3 regions of the Pseudarthrobacter sp. L19 genome follow, and region 2 is predicted to be linked to each of the others. Evidence: predicted binding sites of a transcription regulator. Region 2 holds the regulator's gene; each other region holds the start of a gene.
The links. Region 2 encodes HrcA, which represses chaperone genes, less so after heat shock. Its sites were predicted from a motif close to TTNGCACTCGNNNNNNNCGAGTGCNAA; they were not measured.
Positions count from the first base shown of each region.

Region 1: a site for HrcA is predicted at 3,029-3,055, ahead of groES (co-chaperone GroES). Genes of this name have one in related genera too.
Region 3: a site for HrcA is predicted at 2,209-2,235, ahead of ACRQ5B_RS10510 (FmdB family zinc ribbon protein). Genes of this name have one in related genera too.

Region 1 covers NZ_CP193935.1:2,178,247-2,184,115, reverse strand. The annotation lists gene ACRQ5B_RS10420 (acyltransferase family protein) at 1-619, opposite strand, end outside; gene groL (chaperonin GroEL) at 884-2,494, opposite strand; gene groES (co-chaperone GroES) at 2,576-2,872, opposite strand; gene ACRQ5B_RS10405 (hypothetical protein) at 3,108-3,503, opposite strand; gene ACRQ5B_RS10400 (THUMP-like domain-containing protein) at 3,560-4,789, shown strand; gene ACRQ5B_RS10395 (shikimate 5-dehydrogenase) at 4,814-5,647, opposite strand; gene ACRQ5B_RS10390 (hypothetical protein) at 5,748-5,869, opposite strand, start outside.
Region 2 covers NZ_CP193935.1:2,901,557-2,907,425, forward strand. The annotation lists gene hemW (radical SAM family heme chaperone HemW) at 1-643, shown strand, start outside; gene ACRQ5B_RS13880 (DUF4870 domain-containing protein) at 735-1,154, opposite strand; gene ACRQ5B_RS13885 (DUF3097 domain-containing protein) at 1,282-2,139, opposite strand; gene hrcA (heat-inducible transcriptional repressor HrcA) at 2,382-3,395, shown strand; gene dnaJ (molecular chaperone DnaJ) at 3,462-4,592, shown strand; gene ACRQ5B_RS13900 (16S rRNA (uracil(1498)-N(3))-methyltransferase) at 4,595-5,386, shown strand; gene ACRQ5B_RS13905 (GerMN domain-containing protein) at 5,452-5,869, opposite strand, start outside.
Region 3 covers NZ_CP193935.1:2,205,623-2,211,491, forward strand. The annotation lists gene ACRQ5B_RS10495 (DUF4011 domain-containing protein) at 1-978, shown strand, start outside; gene ACRQ5B_RS10500 (hypothetical protein) at 1,035-1,268, opposite strand; gene ACRQ5B_RS10505 (hypothetical protein) at 1,262-1,654, opposite strand; gene ACRQ5B_RS10510 (FmdB family zinc ribbon protein) at 1,866-2,117, opposite strand; gene ACRQ5B_RS10515 (5-formyltetrahydrofolate cyclo-ligase) at 2,274-2,672, opposite strand; gene galU (UTP--glucose-1-phosphate uridylyltransferase GalU) at 3,005-3,910, shown strand; gene ACRQ5B_RS10525 (GNAT family N-acetyltransferase) at 3,944-4,555, shown strand; gene ACRQ5B_RS10530 (hypothetical protein) at 5,195-5,677, shown strand; tRNA gene ACRQ5B_RS10535 (tRNA-Ala) at 5,846-5,869, shown strand, end outside.

The DNA.
Region 1 (5,869 bases), 720 kb from region 2:
TGGAGTAGGTCAAGGAGACTGCGAAGACGAGCCCGAAAACGTAGGCCAGCAGCGCCCGGAACTTGAGGCGGAAGCGCTTGGCGAGGAACCCGGCACCCACGAAGATCAGGGGCCAGAGGATGAACACCTGCCCCTGGATGGACAGCGACCAAAAATGCTGGAAGGGGCTGGCCGAGGAGTGGTCCGACGCGTAGTAGTCGGTGGCCTGGGCCTGCAGCAGCCAGTTTTCGGAATACACCAGGGACGCCCAGGCCTGGCCGACGATGTCCAGCCACCGGGTCCGGGGAAGGAACAAGATCGTCGCCGCCAGCGTGGCGACCACCACGACGACGGCCGCCGGGATGAGGCGGCGGAAGAGGTGCAGCCAGTGTTTGACCAGGGCGGTCGGACGCCCGTCCTCGAAGCGTCCCACGAACTGCAAGGTCATGAGGAACGCCGAAACCAGCAGGAAAACGTCCACACCGCCGGAGACCCGGCCAAACCAGATGTGGTACGTCATCACCATCAGGACAGCCAGCGACCGCAGCCCCTGGATCTCGGGCCGGTAGCCGGGTTTCCGGTTGGGACGGGCCGGAATGCCCGTTAGGGCGGCTTCCTGGAGCCCCGCCTGCTGCGTCATCAAAATTCCTCACCACGGACGGCCCGCATCGGGCCGCCGAAACCTAAGTGTTCCACTTTACGGAAGGTGCGCCGGGGGTGCCAGCCGCCGTTATGCACCCAGCGAGTTAAGCAGGGCGGACTGTGAGGAGCTTGTGAACCGGCCATGCGGTTCCAGGCCGCACCGCGGCAAAACAGGCGCGCCATGAGACGAAAGAACGCCCCGGCGCGATGCCGGGGCGTTCTTTCTGGATGCACATGGTGCAGCCGGAACTACACATTGACCTTAGTGCTGGTGGCCGGCGTGCTCGTCCTCGTCGGCCGGCTTCTCCGCCACCAGGGTCTCGGTGGTGAGAACCAGTGCGGCGATGGAGGCAGCGTTCCGCAGGGCGGCGCGGGTGACCTTGACGGGGTCGATCACACCGGCGGCGATCAGGTCCTCGTACTCACCGGTCTTCGCGTTGAAGCCCTGGTTGACGGCCGAGTCCGCCACCCGTGCGGCGACGACGTAGCCGTCGAAGCCGGCGTTCTGGGCGATCCAGCGCAGCGGCTGGGTCAGCGCCCGGCGGACGATGCCCACGGCTGCTGCCGCGTCGCCGTCGAGTGCCTTGACCGTCGGGTCCTCGTCGAGGGCCTTGAGGGCGTGGACCAGGGCCGAGCCGCCGCCCGCGACGATGCCTTCTTCCAGCGCGGCACGCGTGGAGGAAACGGCATCTTCGATGCGGTGCTTCTTTTCCTTCAGCTCGACCTCGGTGGCTGCGCCGACCTTGATCACGCCGATGCCGCCGGCCAGCTTGGCCAGGCGTTCCTGCAGCTTTTCCTTGTCCCAGTCCGAGTCGGTGCGGGTCAGCTCGGAGCGCAGCTGCGCGACGCGGGCCGCAACGTCCTCGGCCGAACCGGCACCGTCGACGATCGTGGTGTTGTCCTTGGTGACGGTGATACGCCGCGCGGTGCCGAGGACCTCCAGCCCCACGGTGTCCAGGCTGAGGCCCAGTTCCGGGGAGACGACCTGCGCGCCGGTCAGTGTCGCGATGTCCTGCAGCATGGCCTTGCGGCGGTCACCGAAGCCGGGAGCCTTGACGGCGACGACGTTCAGGGTGCCGCGGATGCGGTTGACGATCAGCGTGGACAGGGCCTCGCCGTCGACGTCCTCGGCAATGATGAACAGCGGCTTGGAGGCCTGCAGGGCCTTCTCCAGCAGCGGCAGGAAGTCCTGCAGCGAGGAGATCTTGCCCTGGTTGATCAGGATGAGAGCGTCCTCGAGGACGGCTTCCTGCCGGTCCGCGTCGGTGATGAAGTACGGGGACAGGTAGCCCTTGTCGAACTGCATGCCCTCGGTCAGGACGAGTTCGGTCTGCGTGGTGGAGGACTCCTCGATGGTGATCACACCATCCTTGCCGACCTTGCCGAACGCCTCGGCCAGCAGTTCGCCGACCTCGTCGCTCTGCGCGGAGATGGCAGCAACGTTCGCCACCTGGGTCCCCTCAACCGGACGGGCGTTCTCCAGCAGGCGGGCAGCGATGGCCTCGACGGAGACCTCGATGCCGCGCTTGATCTGGCCCGGGGCGGCGCCGGCGGCAACGTTGCGCAGGCCCTCCTTGACCAGGGCCTGCGCCAGCACCGTCGCGGTGGTGGTGCCGTCACCGGCGACGTCGTTGGTCTTGGTGGCGACCTCCTTGGCCAGCTGCGCGCCCAGGTTCTCGTACGGGTCGTCCAACTCAACCTCGCGGGCAATGGTCACGCCGTCGTTGGTGATCGTGGGGGCGCCCCACTTCTTGTCCAGAACGACGTTGCGGCCGCGGGGGCCGAGCGTCACCTTGACGGTGTTGGCGAGCTTATCGATACCGGCCTCGAGGGACCGGCGGGCAGCGTCGTTAAACGCGAGCTGCTTTGCCATGGTGTTGTCCTTTCACGAAAGAACCCCGCGCAGCCGTTCCGTTCATTGCTGACGGTCCGGCGGCGCGGGGATCCAAGAGAGTTACTTTACGACGATCGCCAGAACGTCGCGGGCGGACAGTACGAGGTACTCGACACCGCCGGTCTTGACTTCGGTTCCGCCGTACTTGGAGTAGATGACGACGTCGCCAACGGCAACGTCGACGGGAACGCGGTTGCCGTTGTCATCGAAGCGGCCGGGGCCTACCGCGACAACTTCGCCTTCCTGCGGCTTCTCCTGTGCGGAGTCCGGGATAACCAGGCCGGAGGCCGTGGTCTGCTCGGCTTCGAGCGGGCGGACAACAATACGATCCTCAAGAGGCTTAATAGAGACCGACACTCGGACCTCTCCTTTTCGTCAGCAAATTCATGGACTTCAAAGCGGTGGTGCCATGCGTACAGACCGTCGTCGCGGTGCCGGCAGCAGCCTGGCAGCTGATGCTTTGGTATTAGCACCCGCCTAGGGGGAGTGCTAATGACGACTCTATGTAAGGAGTTAGCACTCGGTCAAGGTGAGTGCCAGAAGTTCATCTGGCGAACGGCCGTCTGGAAGAGCGGACGGGCGAGCGGCCCGGCTACTCCCCCGCCAGGTCGTCGTAGTCCCACTCCAGTCCGTCGTCGTCCTCCTCCACCCGGGGCACGTCGTTGCGCGTCCGGTAGAGCAGGAACCCGCCGGCCAGGGCCGCGATGACGCCGGCGACGAGGAAGATGATGCTGCCGATCCGGACCCCGGCGTAGGTGTCGCGGATGGCCCGGGCCTCGTCGGTGGCGTCCGCGACGTCCTTGCCGTCCACCGAGTAAACCGTTGCGTTGAAGGTGTCGAGGAGGAAGATGATCACGAGCAGCGCGACACAGACGACGGCGACCACGATGCCGGCGATCAAAGCCGGGCGGGCGTAACGCGCCAATCCCCGGCGGCCCGGAGCCTCCCCCGCTGCCGTTCCATCGGTTTCCGTGTTCCTGTCGTTCATGCCGTCAAGCCTAGTGGGCGCCGCGGGGTTCCCGGGCCTGAACTACGATCGATGGCATGGCTGAGACACCGCAGGACCAGATCGCACCACTGCTCAATCCGGCGGGGTGGGAACTGTTGTCCTCGCTGGGCCCGTACCGCGAGGAGGAGGCGTTCCAGCTCAACGCGGCGCTCCGCAAGGCAGGTCACCCGGCGGATCTGGTCTCCGCGGCCTTGACGCAGTCCCGGCTGCGGACCAAGGCGGAGGCCAAGTTCGGCGAATTCGCCCGGCAGATGATCTTCACCCGTGCCGGCCTGGAGCAGGCCACGCGGCTCACGGTCGCTGCCCGGCACGCCCAGCGCTTCGCGGAGGCGGGGGTCACCCACGTCGCGGACCTGGGCTGCGGCCTCGGCGCCGATGCGATGGCCCTGGCGTCCCTGGACCTGAGGGTGACCGCGGTGGAGCTGGATGAGACCACCGCTGCCTGCGCCACGATGAACCTGATCCCGTTCCGGAACGCCACCGTGGTCCACGCCGACGCGGAATCCGTGCCCCTGGACGGGATCGACGGGGTTTGGCTGGATCCGGCCCGCCGGACCACGTCCACCTCGGGCACTACCAGGCTCTGGGACCCGGAGGACTTCTCCCCGCCCCTGTCCTTTGTCGAGTCGCTGGCCGCCTCCGGCCGCGCCGTCGGCGTGAAGATGGGCCCCGGGATCCCCCACCCCGCGATCCCCGCGGACTGCGAGGCACAGTGGGTTTCGGTGGGCGGCGACGTCACCGAGGTGGCCCTGTGGTTCAACGCCGTCCGCCGCCCGGGCATCCGCCGCGCCGCTCTGGTGCTCGGCCCGCGGGGGGCGGCGGAGCTCACCAGCGCCGAGGACTTCGACGGCGGCCCGGCGGCCCCCGTAGGCCCGGTGTCCGGGTACCTCTACGAACCCGACGGGGCCGTGATCCGCGCCGGACTCGTGGCCGACGTCGCGCTCCGGCTCGGCGGACACCTGGTGGACGAGCACATCGCCTACATCTGCGCCCCCGAACTGCAGGACACCCCGTTCGCACGGGCCTACGAGGTCCTCGAGGTGATGCCGCTCAACGTCAAGGCCCTCAAGGCCTGGGTCAGGGAAAACGGAATCGGGGTACTCGAGATCAAGAAGCGCGGCGTGGCCGTGACCCCGGAGGAACTGCGCCGGCAACTGCTGCCGGGCGGCCGGGCCGCGAAGCAGGCCAAGAACAAAGCCACCCTGGTCCTCACCCGGATCGGCGAGGAACGGGTTGCCGTCGCGGTACGGCCGGTCGCCCCGTAGCGCTCTGTAGCGCCGGCGGCGCCGTTACTGGGCGCGCATGAACTCCTCGGCGGCCCGTACCTGCTCCACGCTGGGCCGGATGCCGGTGTACAGGACGAACTGTTCCAGCGCCTGGATGGTGGCCACCTCGGCGCCGGTGATGACCTTCTTCCCGGCGACCCGCGCGGCCTTGATCAGCGGCGTCTCGGCGGGAAGGGCGACGACGTCGAACACCACCTCGGCCGCCTCCACCGCCCACTGCGGGTAGGCCAGGGCGTCCGCCTCGGCGCCGCCCGCCATGCCGATGGGCGTGACATTGATCAGCAGCGCGGCGGGGTCCACCCCGTCACCCTGGGCCGGAACGTCGGCGCGCCAGGCGAAACCGTAGAGGTCGGCGAGTGCCCGGCCGGCGTCCTCGTTGCGGGCAATGATGGTGACGTCCCGGAACCCGGCGTCGCGCAGCGCTGCCGCCGTTGCCTTCGCCATGCCGCCGGCACCGCGGAGCCAGACGGAGTAGTCCACCGGCACGGCGTTGCGCTGCAGGAGCTGTTCGATGGCGGTGTAGTCGGTGTTGTAGGCCGTGAGGGTGCCGCCGTCGTTGACGATCGTGTTGACCGAGTCGATGGCCTTCGCGGACGGGTCCATGACGTCCACCAAGGCGATCACGTCCTCCTTGTACGGCATCGACACGGCACAGCCGCGGATCCCCAGCCCGCGGACCCCGGCGATCGCCTGGCCCAGGTCCGTGGGGGCGAAGGCCTTGTAGATCCAGTTCAGGCCGAGCTGCTCGTACAGGCGGTTGTGGAAGCGCGTCCCGTTATTGCTCGGGCGGGCCGAGAGCGAGATACACAGCGTCATGTCTTTGTTCAGGATAGGCACCGCTCCATTAAACGCCACTGGGCCGGACGGTACCGGGCGTAGGGACTGCTGCAGGGTCCAGCCGCTCATCCAGCGGCTGTACAGCCCCTGCGTGAAGCGCCTATTTGCAGCCGGCCCCCGGGCCCTGCGCGCCCACGGCCACCGGGAGTTTCCCCGGCGCCGTTGCCTTGCCGGCCAACACCGCCGCTAGGGCTTCGAAGGCCTCCTGACTCCGGCCGTAGA
Region 2 (5,869 bases):
CGGCGAGTCGCTGGAGGACTGGCGCCACTCGCTGGAGACGGCCCTGTCCTACCGCCCGGACCACATCAGCGCCTACGCCCTGATCGTCGAGGAGGGCACGAAGCTCGCCGCCCAGATCCGCCGCGGCGAGGTCCCGGGGATCGACGACGACGACCACGCGGCCAAGTACGAACTGGCCGACGAGCTCATTTCCGTTGCCGGGCTGGGCTGGTACGAGGTCAGCAACTGGGCGGCGACGCCGGAGCAGGCCTGCCGCCACAACCTCGCCTACTGGCGTGGTGACGACTGGTGGGGTATCGGGCCGGGGGCCCACTCGCACGTCGGCGGGGTCCGCTGGTGGAACGTCAAGCACCCCGTCGCCTACGCGGCGCGGCTGGACTCCGGCGCCTCCCCGGCGGCCGGGCGGGATACCCTGGACCCGGAGACCCGCAATATCGAGCGCATCATGCTGGAGGCGCGGCTGGTCTCAGGCCTGGACATCCCCAGCCTGGGCGGACTGGAGGAAACCGGCCGGCACGCGGTCGCGGGATTGATCGCCGATGGGCTCGTGGAACCGGCACAGGCCTTCCGCGGCCGGCTGGTCCTCACGCTGAAGGGACGCCTCCTGGCCGACGCCGTCGTCCGCCGCCTGCTGCCGGACTGACCCCGCCGGGCCAACGAACCGCACACACCAGACAAAAACGGGCACCCCGGGAGAAATCCCGGGGTGCCCGTCAGCGTTGTGGGAACCGGCGCTACTTGATCCAGCGAAGGTTGAACTCGTAGCGGTGCGGCTGGCCACGGTTGACGTGGATGCCGGCAGCCACGGAAAAGCAGGCCAGTGCGATCCAGATGACCGTGGCCAGGACAGCGAACAGGTTGCCCACCACGGGGATGAACACCAGAAGGTTGGCTACCACGGCCGCGATCGTCGGCGGCAGGGTGAAGTTCAGCGCCTCCTTGGACTCCTGGGCGGTAAACGGTCCGCGGTCCTTGAAGATCAGGTAGATCAGCAGCGACGGGATGCAGCCGAGGATGCCGCCGAAGTGCGACAGGGTGGCCCACTGACGGTCCTCGCTGGCGGTCAGGGGAAGCGCATTTGCGGGAACGCCATGGTACTGCGACTGGCCGTAACCGGCCTGGGGGTCCGTGTGTTCGCGTGCGTCTTCTGCCACGTTTCGTCCTTTGGATTGCGGTGGAGCGTTGGTACCTGTGCGGGCGCGGCCACCGCCAAAACGTGGCGGCCACCGTATCAAGAATACTTGCTTGGGCGCCGTCGCCCGCCACCTCGCCGGACGGACCCTACTGTCCCGGGGCGGTGAGGAAGTCGATGACCTCCTCCACCCGGCCCAGCAGCGAGGGTTCCAGGTCGGCGTAGCTGCGGACGGCGCCGAGGAGTTTCTGCCAGCCCAAACCGATGTCCTCCTTGGTGCTGTGCGGCCAGCCGAAAGCGGTCAGGATGCCGGTCTTCCAGTCCACGCCGCGGGGGATCACCGGCCAGCGTTCGATGCCCAGCACGGACGGCCGGATGGCCTGCCAGACGTCGATGTAGGGATGGCCGACGATCAGGACGTTGCCGCGGGCGCCGGGGGAGGCCATGACGGCCTCGGCGATCCTGGACTCCTTGGAGTCGGCCACCAGGTGGTCCACCAGGACGCCGAGGCGGCGGCCGGGACCCGGGCGGAAGTCCTTGACCGCGGCGGCGAGATCGTCGATGCCGTGCAGGGGCTCGACGACGATGCCCTCGACCCGGAGGTCGTCGCCCCAGACCTTCTCGACCAGTTCGGCGTCGTGCTTGCCCTCAACCCAGATCCGGCTGGCCTTGGCCACCTGCGCCCGCTGGCCTTCCACGCGAAGCGAGCCGGACGCCGTGCGCGTCCCGGCCGCCGGTCCAGCGGCCGCCCGGGGTGCCGGCGGCATCAGCCGGATGGGCCGGCCCTCCAAGAGGAAGCCGTAGCCGAGGCGGAAGGTCCGGGACTTCCCGCGCCGGTCCTCGAGTGCCACGACGTGCATGCCGCCGGACTTCTCCACCCGCGTGACGGCACCCACCCAGCCGGACTGCACGTCCTCGAGGACCATGCCGCGCTGCACCGGGACCTCGGGCAGCTGGGAGGGGGCGGGGGCGGTGAGGTCTTGCGGGCCCCAGTTCTGGAAGGACATCGGTTACACACTGCTTTGCATCGGGGCGGAACTGCAACGGGAACTGCATAGGGCCGGGTAGGTGGCCGGCCGCGCCGGGCAGCCGCCCGGGTTGCCACGGTCACGCCCGGAGCGAATCCAATGCTAACAACGCGGCCGGACATATTAGACTGGTTAGCACTGAGGCATGCCGAGTGCTAACCCCCGGGTTCTTCCGGGCGGCGGGCGCCGGTTGACGGTTGAGGCTCGATTGGAGGTGCGGCGTGAGCGAACCACGCAAACTCGAAGTGCTGCGCGCCATCGTGGAGGACTACGTCCATTCCCGTGAACCCGTGGGCTCCAAGGCGCTGGTGGAACGCCACCACCTGGGCGTCTCCAGCGCAACGATCCGCAACGACATGGCCGCGCTGGAAGACGAGGGGCTGATCACCGCCCCGCACACCAGCGCCGGCCGGATCCCCACGGACAAGGGCTACCGGCTCTTCGTGGACCGCATCTCCGCGGTCAAGCCGCTGTCCCCGGCGGAGCGGCGGGCCATCCAGGCCCTGCTGGAGGGCTCAGAGGACCTCGACGACGTCCTGGACCGGACGGTGCGCCTGCTGGCGCAACTGACCAACCAGGTGGCCGTGGTGCAGTACCCGCTGCTCAGCCGGGCCCGGGTGCGGCACATCGAGTTCGTGTTGCTGGCACCGCGGAAAGTGCTGGCAGTGCTTATCGCTGACACCGGCAAGGTCGAACAGCGCGTCATCGACGTCGGCCAGGACCTTGGCGACGAGACCCTCGCCGAGCTGCGGGGAGTCTTCCTCGGCCGGCTGGGCGGCACCCCGTTGAGCCTGCTCCCGCAGACCCTGCCCGACGTCGTCGACAGCACCGCCCCCGCCCGCCGCGGCGCCGCCCAGGCGCTGGCCCGCGGACTTGAGGCGCTGGCCGCCAGCAGCCGCGAGGAGCGGATGGTCATGGCCGGCACGGCCAACCTGGCCCGCTCCAACGTTGACTTTCCGCTGAGCATCGGCCCCGTCCTCGAGGCCCTCGAGGAGCAGGTGGTCATGCTCCGGCTGCTCTCGGACATGGCGGAGGACCCCCGCGGCGTGACCGTCAGCATTGGTCGGGAGAACCCCTATGACGGGCTCTCCGAGGCCTCCGTGGTGGCCACCGGGTACGGACCGGACGCCACCGCCAAGGTGGGCATCCTCGGCCCCACCCGGATGGATTACCCCACCACCATGGCCGCCGTCCGCGCGGTGGCCCGCTACCTTTCACGGATCCTCGGCCCCTGACCGGCCGGATCCACCACCAGTCTTGTCGCCCAGCACCGGCAGTACAAAAAGGAAGAGATACACACTTTGAGCAGCCACTACGACGTTCTTGGAGTCTCCCGCGAAGCAACCGGCGAGGAAATCAAGAAGGCCTACCGCAAACTCGCGCGGACCCTGCACCCGGACGTTAACCCGGGCGAGGACGCGTCCGAGCGCTTCAAGGCGGTCACCCACGCCTACGAGGTGCTCTCCGACCCGCAGAAGCGCCGCGTCTACGACACCACCGGCAACGAGAACGGCACGGACAACGGCTTCGGCGGCGGCAGCTACGCCGGCCAGGGCTTCGCGTTCCAAGACATCTTTGAGACCTTCTTCGGCGGCGCCGCCGGAGCCGGCGGCCCGGCCTCCCGCGTCCGCCGCGGCCAGGACGCGCTGATCAGCGTCCGGATCGAGCTGCGCGACGCCGTCTTCGGCGTCAACAAGAAGCTCGAGGTGGACACCGCCGTCACCTGCCCCACTTGTGAGGGCTCCTGCTGCCGCGAGGGCAGCCACCCGGAACGCTGCGACATCTGCGGCGGCAGCGGCCAGGTCCAGCGCCCGGTCCGCTCCATCCTGGGCCAGGTCATGACCACCGCCCCCTGCGGCAGCTGCGAGGGCTTCGGCACCGTCATCAAGGATCCCTGCAACGAGTGCGCCGGCCAGGGCCGGATCCGCAGCCGCCGGTCCCTGACCGTCAAGGTCCCCGCCGGCGTCGCCACCGGCACCCGGATTCAGCTCTCCGGCCAGGGCGAGGCCGGCCCGGCGGGCGGCCCCTCGGGCGACCTGTACGTGGAGATCCGGGTCAACAACGACGCGACCTTCGTCCGCGAGGGCGACGACCTGCACGCCAGCCTCACCATTCCGATGACGGCCGCTGCCCTCGGCACCGAGCTGACCCTGGACACCTTCGACGGCCAGCAGGAAATCGACGTCAAGAGCGGCACCCAGTCCGGCGAGGTCATCACCCTGCGCGGCCTCGGCGTCACCCACCTGCGCGGCTACGGCCGCGGGGACCTCAAGGTCCACCTCCAGGTCGAGACCCCCGCCAAGCTCGACGCCGCCCAGGAAGACCTGATGCGCCAGCTGGCCAAGCTCCGCGGCGAACAGTTCACCGAGGGCAAGCTGGCCGCCAGCGGCGGGGTCTTCGCCAAGCTGCGGGACCGCCTCGGTAACCTGTAGCGGTGAGCAACCCGGTCTTCTTCACCCCCGCCGGAACCCTGGACCACCAGGCCCCCGGCTCCACCTTCGTGCTGGACGGCGCCGAGGCGCGGCACGCCGTCACGGTCAAACGCCTCACGGCGGGGGAGCAGGTCGACATCGCCGACGGCGCCGGCCGCCGGATCACCGGCACGGTCACCGCCGCCGGGCCCCAGGAGCTGACGCTCGAGTGCGCCGCGGTCAACGATGAGCCGCGCCCGGCGGTGCGGCTCATTCTGGTGCAAGCCCTGGCGAAGGGCGACCGGGATGAACTCGCGGCCGAGACCGCGACCGAGCTGGGGATCGACGCCGTCGTCCCGTGGCAGGCCGAACGGTCGATCGTCCGCTGGAAGCCCGAGCGTGCCGCGAAGGCGCACGCCAAGTGGCAGTCCGTGGTGACGGCGGCGGCGAAGCAGGCCCGCCGGGCCTGGATCCCCGAGGTCCGCGCCGCGGTGGACGGCGGCTCGCTGCAGGCGGCCGTGGCCGACACGGTGGCATCCGCCGGGCTGGCAGTGATCCTGCACGAGGACGCCGTCCGGCCCCTGCGCCGTGTGCTGGCCGACTGGCAGGAGAGCGTTGGTAGCGCGGACGACGCCGCGGCGCCGCGCGAGGTGCTGATGATTGTCGGACCGGAGGGCGGGATCAGCCCGCGGGAGGTTACCCGGCTCTGTGATGCGGGGGCCGTGACCGCGCTGCTGGGGCACCACGTGCTGCGGTCCTCCACCGCCGGGCCCGCGGCGACCGTGCTGGCCAGCGACGTCCTGGGCCGCTGGTAGCGGCTACCCGGCTGGCGGCTTAGCGGTCTATTTGACCGTGCTATTTGACGGGGCTATTTACCCGGCTATTTAACCGTGAAGCCGCGGGTGTCGACGTTGAGGTCGGTGGCCTTGCCGTTCGCGTCCACCTGCGCGACCCGCGCCTCGTAGCTGCCCGGCCCCAAGTTGAGGGTGAAGCTGAACAGGCCCGACTGCTGGGCATCCGCGGCCGCGGTCATCATGCCGCTCTGGTACGGGGTCTTGGCGGTGCCGTCGACCTTCTGGATCTCCCAGCGGAGCTTCCCGCCCGGTGATGTGCTGCGGCCGGAGATCTTCACCGCGCCGTCGGCCACGGTGGTGCCCTCCTGCGGGTCGATGATCCACACCGGCGCCACCATGCCGGCGCTGCGGGAGGTGGGCGCGCCCAGCCGGACCCGGTTGAACGCGACATAGTCGGTGTGGCCGTCCACCAGGATGACCACCTGGATCTGCTGCCCGGAGTCC
Region 3 (5,869 bases), 700 kb from region 2:
TGCTTCCGGCCCGAGGATCTGGACAGCTCCCGGCTGAGCCACGGGGCCGTCGACTTCTACGAGCTGATCGACCGGGAGATTGCCGGCAACTCGGACCTGGGCAGCCCCGCCTCCCGGGCTGCCGCCAGCGAGCAGGCCCTCGGTGCCGACCCGTTGGTCACGGACCTCGGCGACAGGCTCCGCGCCCGCGGCGCCCGCGTCTGGCACCAGTACGACGGGGCCCTGGACATGGTGGCAGCCGCGGATCCACTGCACACGATTGGACAGGACGACGCCGACATCCCGCGTCCGGTGGCCATCGAGTCCGACGGAACCGAGCGTTACCGGCGGATGACCGTCCGCGAACGAAGCCGGCTCCGGCCGCAGCTGCTGGAACGCCTGGGCTGGCGTTACATGCCGCTGTGGACCATCGAGGTCTTCACCGATCCCTCCGTGTGCGCGGACCGGATTGGCGGGTACCTTGGATTGGAGAAGCCGGTGGTGTCCTCCCGGATCGGGACCGCGCCGGGCTTCTCGGACGACATGGAAAGTTTCGGGCTCGAGAGCTCCCGGGACGCGTATGCAGCCTCCGGCCAGGCGCCCACAGCCTGGGCCGCGGCGGCGCACCAGCAGGAATTTACGAGCAGTACTAAGGAGGCGGACGTGACCAGTCAGCACAGCGCCGCAAACGACAACCCGAACCAGCCGAGCGAGGCATACAAGGAACCCGCCACGGCGGCCAGCATGGATACCGACAGCGAAGCCCGGGCCGGAGTCGGCCGGAGTGCCGGCTCCCCGGATCAGGACGCGGACCGGACTGCAGCCCGTGCTTCCGGTCAGCCGTCCCGGGCCGAAGGCGCCGCTGCACACAGCGCGTCCCCGGCGGGGATTCTTCCCACCAAGGCCGCGGAGGATGATCCCCGACGCTGGGGCGACGAGCCCGGCGGGTATGACCACGACGCCTGGCTGCAGGAACAGAAGCCACCGCACTGGGGCTGACGCCAGGGGGCCGGGGCCTGCGCAGCACGGTGGGCCACAGCACGCCCGCAGCGTGACTACGGCCCGCCGGGGCCAACCAAGACGAAAAACAACTTTCCCTGCGTCGATGCGCCGGCAAGCTTTCTGGACTGCTCCGGGTCGGCCGCGACCACCATCAGCCCGTCCGTATCGCCGGCGCCGAGCCATTGCCCGGATTTGCCGCCCCGGGCGGAGGTCCAGAGCACCGGGACGCGCGCGGCGAGAATCTGCGACGTCGCCGCCTGCTCAAACCCGTTGCCGCCGGTCAGCACGATGTTGACCAGTTGACCGGGGAGACCAGCTGGATCGAGGCGGGATCAGCCATGCGCAACGGCACGGCGGCGGAACCGGGTGGGGTGCCGGTCAACAGGCCGGGTCCGACAAAGAACGATGAACTCAGCAACTGCCCCCGGCTCAACGCGACGCCCAGTTGCTGCCCCTCGGCTGTCGACGGGTCAACGGCCGCGTCAGGTAAGACCCCTGGCGGAACCTGGACGGCCATGAGATCCCCCGCGGCGAGGAGCCGCCCCGCCGGAAGGTCCCCGGCCGCGGCCCAGGCCGTGACCGTCGGCGGGGGAGCGGGAGTAAGCTGCTGGACTGCGAGCCCGGCGGCCAGGCACAGCAGAAGGGCGGCGATCAGCCTGCGGTTGCGCCCCACCCATCGACGGAGGCGACGCGGTGCGGACCTGCGGGAGGGAAGGGAGCGTCCTCCCGCGGGCCGGCCCGCAACGGGCGGGCCCCCGGCAGACCCGGGCCGGGAGAAGGGAAGCCTTGCTGGTGCCATGGCTCCACGCTAGGAGCCTGAACGCGGCGGGCTTAGCCCCGGGTCGGGCTATGTGGACAAGCTGCAGCGGGAAGCTGCAGGTGCCCTAGTTGGCGGCGGCGGTCGGAGCCGCGGCCGGGGTGGCAGCCGGTGCGGCGGGCGCCACCGAGCTGCCCTTGGAATCGCGGGAATCGGTCCGGTAGAAGCCGGAGCCCTTGAAGACGACTCCGACGCTGTTGAACTTCTTGCGCAACGTTCCCTGGCACTCCGGGCAGGTCGTCAGCGATTCATCGGAGAACGACTGCACGGTCTCGAAGGCGTGGTTGCAGTCCTTGCAAGCGTAGGCGTACGTGGGCACTGGGTTCCTCCTCTAGGACAAACGAGCAGGTCCCGTAGTGCATCCCTCCCGTCCGCTCCACGAGGGGCGGCTGGCTCGGGGAGCCAGGAGATTAGCAGTCACAGGGCCTGAGTGCTAATTCTATCACCGCGCGAACAGGCGGAAGAATACGCGGCGTCAGCGGCCGGCGCTGGTCGGAACAAGGCCCGCGGGCGTGAGCGCGGCGCCGACCTTCCTGTCGAAGACTTCGACGGGGATGGTGCCCGCGGGCAGCACTTCATCTGCGTAGACGACGCCGGCAGTCGGCACCGGGTGGCTGCCATTGTCCCCGGGGAGGGCCGAGAGGGCGGCGAGGAACTTGTCGTAGTAGCCGCCGCCCTGGCCGATCCGGTTTCCGTCGAGGTCCACCGCGGTGGCGGGAACGAAGATTCCGGCGGCCCCCGCCACGGCATCGGTGCCGAGCCGTTCACCGACCGGTTCCTGAAGCGGCGCGTACCGGCTCCGCGCGTATTCGCTCTGCGGCGTCCACACCACCCAGCTCAGTTCCAGGTCCGGCTCGCAGACGGGAAGCAACACCCTGTGCCCGGCGTCGTGCAGGGCCTCCAGCAGGGGAGAGTCGGCGGCTCCGAACCGACCCCCAGGTAGGCCGCGAAGGTGCCCGTTCCGCCGTCGGTCAGCGAAGCCGCCCACGCGGCGCCATGCACCGCCAGGCCTGCACCGGCCGCCGAACGCGCCAACGGAGTCATTGCCGCCCGACGCTGCCGATGCCGGCTGCGGATCGCTTCCTTGGTGTCCTTGTCGTGCGTGTCCATGCGGTGGCTCCTTCGCCTCGCCGGCCGGGCAAAAACGCCACGGCCGCACTGTACTGGCAATTACCTGATGTTTGCCCCCTCGGTTAGATTAGTCGGGTGAAGACACCTAACGCCTCCGTCCGCAAGGCCGTCATCCCCGCTGCGGGCCTCGGCACCCGCTTCCTTCCCGCCACCAAGGCGATGCCGAAGGAGATGCTGCCCGTCGTCGATAAGCCGGCCATCCAGTACGTGGTCGAGGAAGCCGTCAAGGTGGGCCTCAACGACGTCCTGATGATCACGGGGCGCAGCAAGCGGGCCCTTGAAGACCACTTCGACCGGGTCCCCACCCTGGAGGCGACCCTCGAAGCGAAGGGCGACACCGCCAAGCTCGAGTCCATCCAGGCCGCCAGCAACCTCGGCGACATCCACTACGTCCGCCAGGGTGACCCGATGGGCCTCGGCCACGCTGTGCTGCGTGCCAAGCAGCACGTCGGCTACGAGCCGTTCGCCGTCCTGCTCGGTGATGACCTGATCGACGCCCGCGACGAACTGCTGAGCACCATGATCGAGGTGCAGGCCAAGACCGGCGGCTCGGTCGTGGCCCTGATCGAAGTTGATCCGTCCCAGATCAGCGCCTACGGCTGCGCCGACGTCGAGGCCGTCGACGGCGAAGACTACGTGCGCATCAACCACCTCGTGGAGAAGCCCGACGTCGAAGACGCGCCCTCCAACCTGGCGATCATCGGCCGTTACGTCCTGCACCCGGCCGTCTTCGACGTGCTGGAGCGCACCGAACCCGGCCGCGGCGGCGAAATCCAGCTCACCGACGCCCTGCAGGAACTCGCCGCCGGCGAGGGTGAGGGCTACGGCGTGTACGGCGTCGTCTTCCGCGGCCGCCGCTACGACACCGGCGACAAGCTGAGCTACCTGAAGGCCTGCGTGCAGCTGGCCTGCGACAGCGAAGACCTGGGCCCGGGCCTGCGGGAGTGGCTGCCGGGCTTCACCGCCGGCCTGACGCACTAGTCCCGTGGGGGCAGCTTCACGTGGCCGGTCACGCTGGAGAGCGGCGACCTGGTCCTGCGGCCGATCCGGTGCCGTGACCGCCGCGAGTGGAGCGCCCTCCGCGCCCGGAACGAGCAGTGGCTGGCGCCCTGGGAGGCGTCCAACCCGGCCCCCGGGGGTGGCCTGCCCAACTACCGGCAGATGGTGAGTTCGCTGAAGGCCCAGGCGGCGCAGGCGACGGCCCTGCCGTTCGTGATCGCCGCCTGGACACCGGGACACCGGGAACCCGTCATAGTGGGGCAACTGACCGTTTCCTCTATTGTGTGGGGCTCAGCCATGATGGCCACGCTGGGGTACTGGGTGGACCAGGACCGGGCCGGGCAGGGCATCGCCCCCACCGCGGTGGCCATGGCCACGGACCACTGCTTCCGCACCCTCGGGCTGCACCGGATGGAAATCAACATCCGGCCGGAGAACGGTCCCAGCCTGCGGGTGGTCGAGAAACTCGGCTTCCGGGATGAGGGGTACCGGCCCCGGTACCTGCACATCAACGGCCGCTGGGCGGACCACCGCAGCTTTGCGCTGACGGCCGAGGAAGTCCCCGAGGGCCTGCTGGGCCGTTGGCTCCGGGAGGGCCCGGTACGCCAACGGGAAACGCCGTCCTGACCTGCGTTTTCGTCACGTCGGACAGTTTCTCCGGCCGCGCCGCGACACACCGCCGCTAATGCGGTCCGCCACGCCCTCAAGCTCTTACGGTTTTGAGTGTGGACTTCCCTCTCAGCAGCTCAGTGATCCTTGTCGTCGCTGTTGCGCTCTGGATCGTATGGGTGGCTCCCTACATGCTCCGGAACAGCCGCCAGCTTCGGCCGGCTGGAGACTTCCTGATGGACGCCGCGGACGTGGAACGAGCCGACCCCCAAGCCGGAAACGTCATGGCCATGACGTCACCGCAGGAGAAACCGATGACCAGTACGCAGCGCCCCGCCTCCGCCCCTTCGACGCCCGACGCGGCTGCGCCGTCGTCCGCGGCAGCGCCCTCGTCTGCGGCAGCGCCGTCGGCCGCCCCTACGTCGATGAAGTCCGCCCGGCCCGCGAGCCTTCCGGCGAACTCCGCGTTCCGCATCCGGTATGGCCGCCTGTCGCTGGCATTGCTGGCGGTGGTGTCCCTCCTGACCGGTGTCGTGTCCGGCGTGCTCCGCCTCTTCGGCCTGGGCTCTGGATGGTTGCCGGTCCTGACCCTGCTGGCGGCGGTGGCCGCCGTCGTGGTCCTTCGTTCCCTCGCTGTCCGTGACCGTCGCCGTAAGGTTGAGCGCGCGTTCCGGTCGGCCATGGCGCCGGCCCGCCCGGCCCGGCCCGCGCCTGCCGAGCAGCCCGCTGCTGCCCCTCCGATGCGCCGGCAAAGGACAGCCCCTGTTCGACGCCGAAGCCGACGCCGGGCCGGTTCGTCCCGCAGCGCTGACCGTCGCCGAGCTGCGGCAGGCTGCCTTGGCCGAGGCCGCCGCGTCCGGTGACACCTCCATCCACCAGGTCGGCGACCCCGCATCCCCCGAGGGCGCCAGTTGGGAACCGGTCCAGGTGCCCAAGCCGACCTACGTCGAGGCACCCAAGGCCGAACGTGCGGCCCCGGAACCCCTCGACCTCCCAGCCGCACCGAAGGCCGTCGGCAAGCCGTCTCTGAAGCAGGCCTCCGTGCGCGGCGCCGAGGAGGCTGCCGAGGCCAAGCCCCAGGGCAAGGGCCAGAGCGCACTGAGCAACCTCGACGACGTCCTCCAGCGGCGCCGAGCCTGAGTCCACGCAGGAGGCCCCGGATCCACCACCACGGTGAATCCGGGGCTTTCTGGCTTTTCCGGGTGAGGTTGTTGCCCGCGCCGGTGCGTCGGTTGGCGTTGCGGGCAGATACTTTGTAGCCTAAGAACGTTTGGTGACGCCGTTCCCTTTCGGGAGCGGCGTTGTCACGGGGCTATAGCTCAGTTGGTAGAG